2 regions of the Catenovulum adriaticum genome follow, and region 2 is predicted to be linked to the other one. Evidence: predicted binding sites of a transcription regulator. Region 2 holds the regulator's gene; the other holds the start of a gene.
What was found. Region 2 encodes FliA, which starts transcription of late flagellar genes. Its sites were predicted from a motif close to CTAAAGNTNNNNNNNNNNNNGCCGATA; they were not measured.
Positions count from the first base shown of each region.

Region 1: the regulator FliA is predicted to act here: its motif matches at 2,636-2,662, upstream of OLW01_RS09740 (flagellin N-terminal helical domain-containing protein).

Region 1 is NZ_CP109965.1:2,243,145-2,247,792, reverse strand. Features, by position in the region: gene OLW01_RS09755 (SPOR domain-containing protein) at 1-416, shown strand, start outside; gene hslV (ATP-dependent protease subunit HslV) at 534-1,088, shown strand; gene hslU (ATP-dependent protease ATPase subunit HslU) at 1,098-2,432, shown strand; gene OLW01_RS09740 (flagellin N-terminal helical domain-containing protein) at 2,799-3,629, shown strand; gene OLW01_RS09735 (flagellin N-terminal helical domain-containing protein) at 4,405-4,648, shown strand, end outside.
Region 2 is NZ_CP109965.1:1,023,762-1,028,409, reverse strand. Features, by position in the region: gene OLW01_RS04635 (chemotaxis protein CheA) at 1-1,280, opposite strand, end outside; gene OLW01_RS04630 (protein phosphatase CheZ) at 1,296-2,039, opposite strand; gene cheY (chemotaxis response regulator CheY) at 2,061-2,444, opposite strand; gene OLW01_RS04620 (RNA polymerase sigma factor FliA) at 2,490-3,212, opposite strand; gene OLW01_RS04615 (MinD/ParA family protein) at 3,219-4,091, opposite strand; gene flhF (flagellar biosynthesis GTPase FlhF) at 4,096-4,648, opposite strand, start outside.

The DNA.
Region 1 (4,648 bases), 1.2 Mb from region 2:
CTTTTATCAGTTTTTTAATTTCGATTCAGGGCAAAGCGCCAGAGCAAAAAACCATAGAGCCTGTTAACTCAAGCAAAGAATCCCCGTTGCCAAAAATGCCAGAAGAAAAGTGGGAATATGTAAAAGAATTAGAGAATAAAACCATTGAAGTGGATGTACCTAAACGGGATGATAAACCTACACGGCCTTATCAAATGCAATGCGGTTCATTTAGAGTAGAAGGCCAAGCCAATACCATGAAAGCTAAAATTGCGTTTGCAGGGCTTGAATCTATGGTTAAAAAAACCAATGGTTCTAATGGCGTTTGGTATCGAGTGGTTTTAGGCCCTTACCCTACAAAACGAGAAGCTGAAGCAGATAGGCACAAGTTGCAAAGAGCAAAAGTGAATGGGTGCCAAATTTGGTTTTGGACTTGATTTTTAGCAAACCAATCCCATCTTAAATTCATAAATAAAAGTAACCCGCTGCATTGGCGGGTTATTTATGCTTGTTGCCATGATTGGCGGTAAGTCTCAACTAAGAGGAAAATATTTATGACTACGATAGTTTCAGTGCGTCGTGGCGACACAGTTGTTATAGGTGGTGATGGCCAAGTATCGCTTGGTAATACCGTAATGAAAGGCAATGCACGCAAGGTTCGCCGTTTGTATCATAATAAAGTGATAGCTGGTTTTGCTGGTGGTACAGCCGATGCGTTTACTTTATTTGAGCGTTTTGAAAGTAAACTAGAAATGCACCAAGGCCATTTAACCAAAGCCGCGGTTGAACTTGCAAAAGATTGGCGAACCGATAGAGCGCTACGCCGTTTAGAAGCCTTATTGGCGGTAGCTGATGAAACAGCCTCACTTATTATTACTGGTAACGGTGATGTCATACAACCAGAGCAAGATTTAATTGCAATTGGTTCGGGTGGCTCATTTGCTCAGGCTGCTGCGACTGCTATGTTAGAAAATACAGAGCTTGATGCGCGCTCAATCGTAGAGAAAAGCCTGAAAATTGCAGGTGATATTTGTGTTTACACTAATCAAAATCAAACCATTGAAGTGTTAAATGCGAATGACTCAACTAAAACTGAAGCTAAAAAGTAGGAGCCAATTATGTCTGAGATGACCCCAAAAGAAATTGTTCATGAGCTGAATCGTCACATAATTGGTCAAGACAATGCTAAAAAAGCAGTTGCGATCGCTTTAAGAAACCGCTGGCGCAGAATGCAGCTTGAAGAAGAGTTGCGTCAAGAAGTTACGCCTAAAAATATTTTAATGATAGGTCCAACGGGTGTCGGTAAAACTGAAATTGCACGTCGTTTAGCTAAACTCGCTAACGCGCCTTTTATTAAAGTTGAAGCCACAAAATTTACTGAAGTGGGTTACGTAGGTAAAGAGGTTGAAACGATCATTCGTGATTTAGCTGACATCGCGGTTAAAATGACTCGTGAACAAGCGACTCAAAAAGTGAAATACCGAGCTGAAGAAGCGGCCGAAGAGCGTATTTTAGACGCCTTATTGCCAAAGCCTAAACCTATGTATGGCGAAGAAGCACCAGCACAGGAAAGCTCAAGTTCAACCCGCCAAGTTTTCAGAAAAAAGCTGCGTCAGGGCGAATTAGACGATAAAGAGATTGAGATTGATGTGTCTGCGCCTCAAGTGGGTGTTGAAATAATGGCGCCTCCTGGTATGGAGGAAATGACCAATCAACTGCAAGGTATGTTCCAAAACTTATCGGGTGATACTAAAAAGACACGTAAATTAAAAGTAAGAGAGGCTTTTAAATTGCTGATCGAAGAAGAGGCCGCACGTTTAGTTAATCAAGAAGAGTTAAAAGAAGAGGCCATCGAAAACCTTGAACAAAATGGCATAGTGTTTATTGATGAAGTTGATAAGATTTGTAAGCGCGGTGAAGGCAATGGCCCAGATGTTTCAAGAGAAGGTGTGCAGCGCGATTTATTACCGTTAGTTGAAGGCTCAACGGTTTCAACTAAACATGGCATGGTTAAAACTGATCATATTTTGTTTATAGCCTCTGGTGCATTCCAAATGGCTAAACCGTCAGATCTCATTCCTGAACTGCAGGGGCGCTTACCTATTCGCGTTGAGCTGGGTGCGTTGTCATCGGGCGATTTTGTCAGAATCTTAACAGAGCCTAAAGCATCATTAACTGAGCAATATAAAGCCTTGTTAGCAACAGAAGGCGTTAATGTTGATTTTACCCAAGACGGCATTGAATGCATTGCTAATGCTGCGTGGAAAGTAAACGAGAAAACCGAAAATATTGGGGCTCGTCGACTTCATACCGTGATGGAAAAGCTAATGGAAGAAATTTCATATGATGCTTCAGAAAAAAGCGGCGAAGCATACTCAATTGATGCTGAATTTGTTAAAAAGCATTTAGATGATGCTGTCGATGATGAAGATTTATCTCGATTTATTTTATAAATAAGCTGATTAATCTCACTTTATTTAAAATGTTTTTGCTAAATTTCATAAAAAGCCAATAATCATTGATTATTGGCTTTTTCTTTTTTTTAATCTTAATTTTCAAATAGTTAGATTTCTTCTTTATTGTTATTTCCTCGCCTTACTCGACCGATAAATAAAAAACTTTAGCGATTTTTTTGTCCTTTATTTTCACTTTTTTATTAAAGAAGCGACTTTGCACTCCGATAACCTAATTGTCAGCGGATGATAATAATAAAAACAAGGTAGCGTTTATTTAGATGATTAAATCAGATAAATAAGCCAATAACCAAGCAGCAAAGCTGCAAAAAACAAAGCAACGAAAAAAGTTCAGGAGAGTGTAAAATGGGTATGTTCGTCAATACAAATGTTTCATCATTAAATGCGCAACGTCAATTAACAGGTTCAGGTAACGCGTTAGACACAGCGTTTGAACGTTTATCATCAGGTTTTAGAATTAACCGAGCCTCAGATGATGCGGCAGGTTTGCAAATCACAGACCGAATGACCACACAGGTACAAGGTTTAAACCAAGCGGTTAGAAACGCAAATGATGCCATTTCATTAACGCAAACAGCTGAAGGTGCAATGCAAGAAATTACGACTTCATTGCAACGAATTCGTCAATTAGCGATTCAATCACAAAATGGTATTAATACCTCAGCAGACAGAACCGCACTACAAAAAGAAGTGAGTGCGTTAAAAACTGAAATTAGCCGAATTGCGACAACCACACAATTTGCCGGGGTTGATTTATTGCAAGGCGATTATTCAGCAAAATTCTTAGTGGGTGCCAATGGCGGCCAAACGATTTCAGTCAACTTATCACGAGCAGCGGGTGGCAGCTTTGGTGCTTCAAGCTTAGTCGGTGGAGACTTATCAGTTGCAAGTGAACAACTGGCTTCGGCAGCGCTGAGCAAAATAGATGCAGCGATTTCAACTATCGGTGCGGCACGTGCAGACTTAGGTGCGCTTCAAAATCGTTTTCAATCAACGATTCGTAACTTAAGCAACGTTATTGAAAATGTCTCAGCAGCCCGTTCGCAAATTAAAGATACAGACTTTGCGACAGAAACAGCGACTTTGACAAAAAACCAAATTTTACAACAGGCGAGTACAACCGTATTAAGTCAGGCGAATCAACGTCCACAAGCGGCTTTATCTTTATTAGGTTAAAGATGGATAGATTAAAGGTTAGATAAAGCTATCTAACCTAATTTTAAGCTAAAGCCTTTATTGCTTAATTAAAACATTGAAGACTCTTTGAGTAAGAATGATTATTTTAAGTGAAATCGCGTTTTAGTCGTTTATTTTAGTCAATCGTTATTAATCGGTTTTGGTTATTGGCGGTTGACTTAACTGTCTCGTAAGCACTCTCCTGACTGGTGTTGCGATTTGCCGGAGCATTTTGCTCCGGCTGTTTTCGTTACATTGAGTTTTAATGAGTTATTACGTGAATTTAGGTTGGGCTAATTAAGAAGCACGGCTGTTCGTTTTTATTGTGCCAAGCATATGTGTAAATAAAAGTGAAAGCTTGTTATTTGAAACCAGCTAATTAAAGAAGAAGGACAAGGTTAAATTTAAAAAAAGTTAGGCAACCCGCCTATAACCAGCAGAATCAAATAAACGGATAAATAGTTGTATTTTGTTTACTGCTCACTTCATATCTTGCTGATCAGCTAGTGTTTATAACACCTACCCTGCATTTTAAATGTTTTATATGTTTAAAACATTGTTCTGTTTTTATTTTTCACTTAGTTTTCTATTTGTTTTAATTAACTTTTATTATTTAGCCAATTATTATTAAATTAATTTCTAAAGTTGTTTAACTTTTGGTCGATATAGAAATAGACAATGACACATATTTTAAATTTTGTGGCTTTTGTCTTAATTAGGCATTAAGTGGCCTATTAATTGATAAAAGAACATTCTAATTTTAGGAGTGAGTATTATGGGTATGTTCGTAAATACTAATGTATCTTCATTAAATGCACAGCGTCAGTTATCAAACTCAGGCAATGCATTAAATACCTCGTTTGAGCGTTTATCATCAGGTTTTAGAATTAACCGTGCATCAGATGATGCAGCCGGTCTTCAAATTACTGATCGTATGACTACGCAAATTCAAGGTTTAAACCAAGCAGTACGTAACGCAAACGATGCAATTTCATTAACGCAAACCGCTGAAGGCGCGA
Region 2 (4,648 bases):
GGCTGCATCCGAGTTTTCATTACCGCACCCTGTAAATCGCCTGTTACCACATCTAAATTAGCAATCGCTTTAGACATAGCCTCTTCATTTACATTAACACCTAAGCTAACGAGTCGATTACGTACTAATACTAACTCCCCAACCATGTTCATAATTTGATCAAGTCGTTTCGTATCAACCCTTACAGTGGTTTCTGCAGCTGGCGCTGATGGTGATGATTTTTTAGCTGGTGCTGGCGGCTTGCTAGCGGCTGCCGGTTTTCCAGAGCTTGCTTGACTTGTTACAGGTTTATTTACGTTAGACGCATTTGGTTTATTAACGGTATTGACCGCATCAGGCTGAGATTTTGCAACGTTGGGCGCGCTTGCTTGAGGCTTTTCAGGTGTGACACTTTTACTTGGGGCTTTTCCTTTACCATGTAATTCATCTAACAGTGATTCAAATTCATCATCAGATATATCATCAGATGATTGGTTATTTGATACGGATTGACTCGCCTGTGGAGCTGGATTCGATGACGGTTTTTTAGGGCTAGCAAATTTACCTTTCCCGTGTAGCTCATCTAATAAAGCTTCAAATTCATCATCTGTAATTTCATCAGTATTATGGCTGGGAGTTGAAGGATTATTTGCGGGTAATGTGGCTGATGTTTGACTAGACGATGGTTCATTTGAACTTGCACCCGGGGCTTTATTTGCACCATGTAATTGATCTAATAAAGCTTCAAATTCATCATCTGTAATTTCATCAATTGAATTAGATTCTAAATGGCTGTCAGCTACGTCTGAGACAGGCAAGTTCGACTCCTCCACGGACTGCTCAAACAATTCAACATCCGAGTCACCCACAGTAGGGTCTATTGTAGCACTCGCAGTATTTTCATCTTCACGTTCGGGTTCACTTAACGTATGTAAAGTATCCAATAGTTCTTGAGAAGCTGGTTCTGGCTCTTCTCGGTTTTGGATTTGCGAAAACATTAAATTAATACAGTCTAACGACTGTAAAATAACATCCATAAGTTCAGGTGTTACTTTGCGCTGGCCTTTTCGTAAAATATCAAACACATTTTCAGCGCCATGACATGCATCTACGAGGGCTGTCATTGCTAAAAAACCTGCTCCGCCCTTTACGGTATGAAAGCCTCTGAAAATAGCATTGAGTAAATCCGCATCTTCAGGATTATTCTCAAGCTCCACTAGCTGCTCTGATAACTGCTCTAAAATTTCTGCTGCTTCAACTAAAAAATCTTGCAGTATATCTTCATCTACATCAAAGCTCATGGAACTCGTCCCCTATTAAAAACCTAAACTGGATAACAAATCATCAACTTCATCTTGGCTCGCCACGGCATCAGTTCTTTCTTCTGCATCGATAATTGGGCCTTCAGCGCCTTTATTTATTGTCGTTGGTTCGGCTGGTTGTGATTGTTGTTCTTGTTGTGGTGTGCCAAATACGGTTAATAAGTGAATCAAGTTATCTTCAACTTCTTTAACCAATTCAATAACTCTGCGTATTACTTGTCCGGTTAAATCCTGAAAGCCTTGCGCCATTAAAACTTCGTTAAGTTGAGTTTGTAGGCTTTGGGAATCTTTCTCAGACTGGTGCAGTATATGATTAACGCTGTAACATAGACTCTTAAATTCGCTCAACTCAATTTGACGATTCATTAATTTATCCCAAGTTGGGATAATTTCTTGAATATTCTTATTTAAATCAGAGGCGATTGGTAAACAAGCATCAACAGCATCCATTGTTTGATTTGCTGCTTTTTCGGTCATATCCATTACATAGGCAAGCCGGGTTTGGGCATCAGGAATATCTTCATTAGCCAAATCAGCAATGCGCATATCTAATTGGAAGCTGCCCAAAGAATCATGTAATTGTCGAGTTAATTTACCAACTTGAGCAAACAGCTCTTCAGACGTTGCTTGTGTCACTTTTTGCAAAATGTCATTAGCGGCTTGGTTTTCACCCCGCTCAAGCAAACTAACTAACTGTTTTGCGTCTTCAAGGCTAATTAACGGTTCATTAGGTAACAATGGTGTTCTCCTGATACCTAATTAAGCTAAACGCTCAAAAACCTTGTCTAACTTTTCCTTTAGGGTTGCAGCGGTAAAAGGTTTAACAATATAACCATTTACACCCGCTTGGGCTGCTGCAATAATTTGTTCTTTTTTCGCTTCAGCAGTCACCATTAAAACCGGAATATTTTTTAACCGCTCATCCGCTCGAATTGCTTTTAATAAATCAATGCCTTGCATACCTGGCATATTCCAATCAGTCACCACAAATTCAAAATCGCCATTTTGTAACATTGGCAATGCCGTGGCGCCATCATCCGCTTCAGAGACATTAGTGAACCCTAAATCTCTCAGCAAGTTTTTAATAATACGCCTCATGGTTGAAAAATCATCTACAACCAAAACTTTCATATTTGTATCCAAAGCTTCCTCCGCCTCTGAGATTATCTCATGGATTAATAATAATTTTTATATCTGTTGCCAGCTATTTAATTTTGCTTTTAATCTGTGCATTGCTTGACTATGAATTTGACTCACTCGAGATTCACTCACATCAATAACGGCACCAATTTCTTTTAAATTCAATTCTTCATCATAATATAAAGAGAGCACTAATGCTTCTCTTTCTGGTAGTGTTTCTATCGCTTTAACTAATTCGCTCTGAAACGCACCGTGAGCAATATCTTCAAATGGTTCATCTTGATGTTTATCATCAGAGCTACCAATCACATCTTCAGTAACACCAAGATCTTCTATTCCTATAATCTTACCACTATTTACATCATTTAAAATATGATGGTAGTCATTAATGCTTAACTCTAATTTTTCAGCAACTTCAATATCACGCGCATCACGCCCAGTTTCATTTTCAACATCATTAATCGCTTTCGCGATAAGTCGGCTATTTTTGTGGACTGAACGCGGCACCCAATCGCCACGGCGAATTTCGTCTAACATGGCGCCTCGAATCCGAATTCCAGCAAACGTCTCAAAACTTGCGCCTTTGCTACCATCAAAATTCTTTGACGCTTCAAGCAGGCCTATCATACCAGCTTGAATTAAATCATCTACTTGAACGCTTGCAGGTAACCTTGCCATCATATGATGAGCAATACGTTTAACTAGGCCAGCATGCAGCTCTACAAATGCTTGTTTTTGATTAACAGATTGATAAGCAGCCACTTTATTCACAACAGACTACACTCCCGGAGAGACCAATTGTTCAATAAAAAATTCTAAATGACCTGTTGCGCTTTCAGGGGTTGGCCATTTTCCGGCTCGAGAAGCTAAGGTTTTAAACGCCATAGATGCGGGCGATTTAGGAAATGCTTCGACAATCGTTTTTTGTCGACGAACAGATTTACGAACATTTTCATCAAATGGAATAATAGCCACTAAATCCAATGCAACATCCAAAAACCGATCGGACACTTTAGACAACTTCGCGAATAATTCCTGCCCTTCACGCATAGAGCGAACCATGTTAGCCACAATTTTAAAACGAAAAACATTGTAATCACGATTCAATACTTTAATCAATGCATAAGCATCGGTAATGGATGAAGGTTCATCACATACCACTACCATGACATCTTGCGCTGCGCGTGAAAAACTAAGCACCATGTCTGAAATGCCAGCTGCAGTATCGACGATTAATACGTCAAACTCTTGTTTAAGCTCACTAAATGAACGAATTAAACCAGCATGCTCTTGAGTCGATAGTTCAACCATATTACGCGTACCTGAAGTGGCTGGCACAATTTTAATGCCTTGTGGGCCGGTAATTAAAATATCGTCAAGTTCACATTCACCAGCTAACAAGTGAGATAAGTTTTTTTCAACTCGCAAGCCCAACATAACATCCACATTGGCCAAACCTAAATCCGCATCAAAAACTAAAACGCGTTTACCTTGCTGAGCCATCGAAACCGCCATGTTTAAAGACACATTGCTTTTACCAACACCGCCTTTTCCGCCGGTGACCGCAATTACTTTAATTCTTTCATTCGCGCTTTGTTTCATTGTTCGAAGGCCACTTGCTTGATCACCTAACTGGTTATTTAATATCATAAATTTATTTATATATAGGTTGTCTTGAGCTATCTGTAAACCAGTGAGGATGAGAAAATTCATTTTCATCCATATAACCGGCAGCCTGGTCGATTAAATATTGCGCAGTTGCAGCTTTAATATCTTCCGGCACTCGCTGACCATCCGTAAGATACCCTATTGGCAACGCATTTTGAATGGCAACACTAATAATTTCTCCCAAACTCATGCATTCATCTAATTTGGTGAAAATACAACCAGTTAAGTTAGTACGCTTAAACTGTTGCACGGTTTCCATTAAGACACTTTGCTGCGACGTTGCTTGCAATACTAAATAATTTCTAATTTTAATTTGAGTTGATCGCATTAAACTATCAAGTTGTTCAGCTAAACGAACATCTCTTTGGCCTACCCCTGCAGTATCAATTAAGATTAATTTTCGGTTTCTTAATTGATGCAAAGTGTCGGCTAATTCATCTTCATGGCGAACCACTTTACATGGACAACCAATAATCCGAGCATACGTTTGTAATTGCTCATGAGCACCAATACGATAACTGTCTGTTGTCACCAAGGCA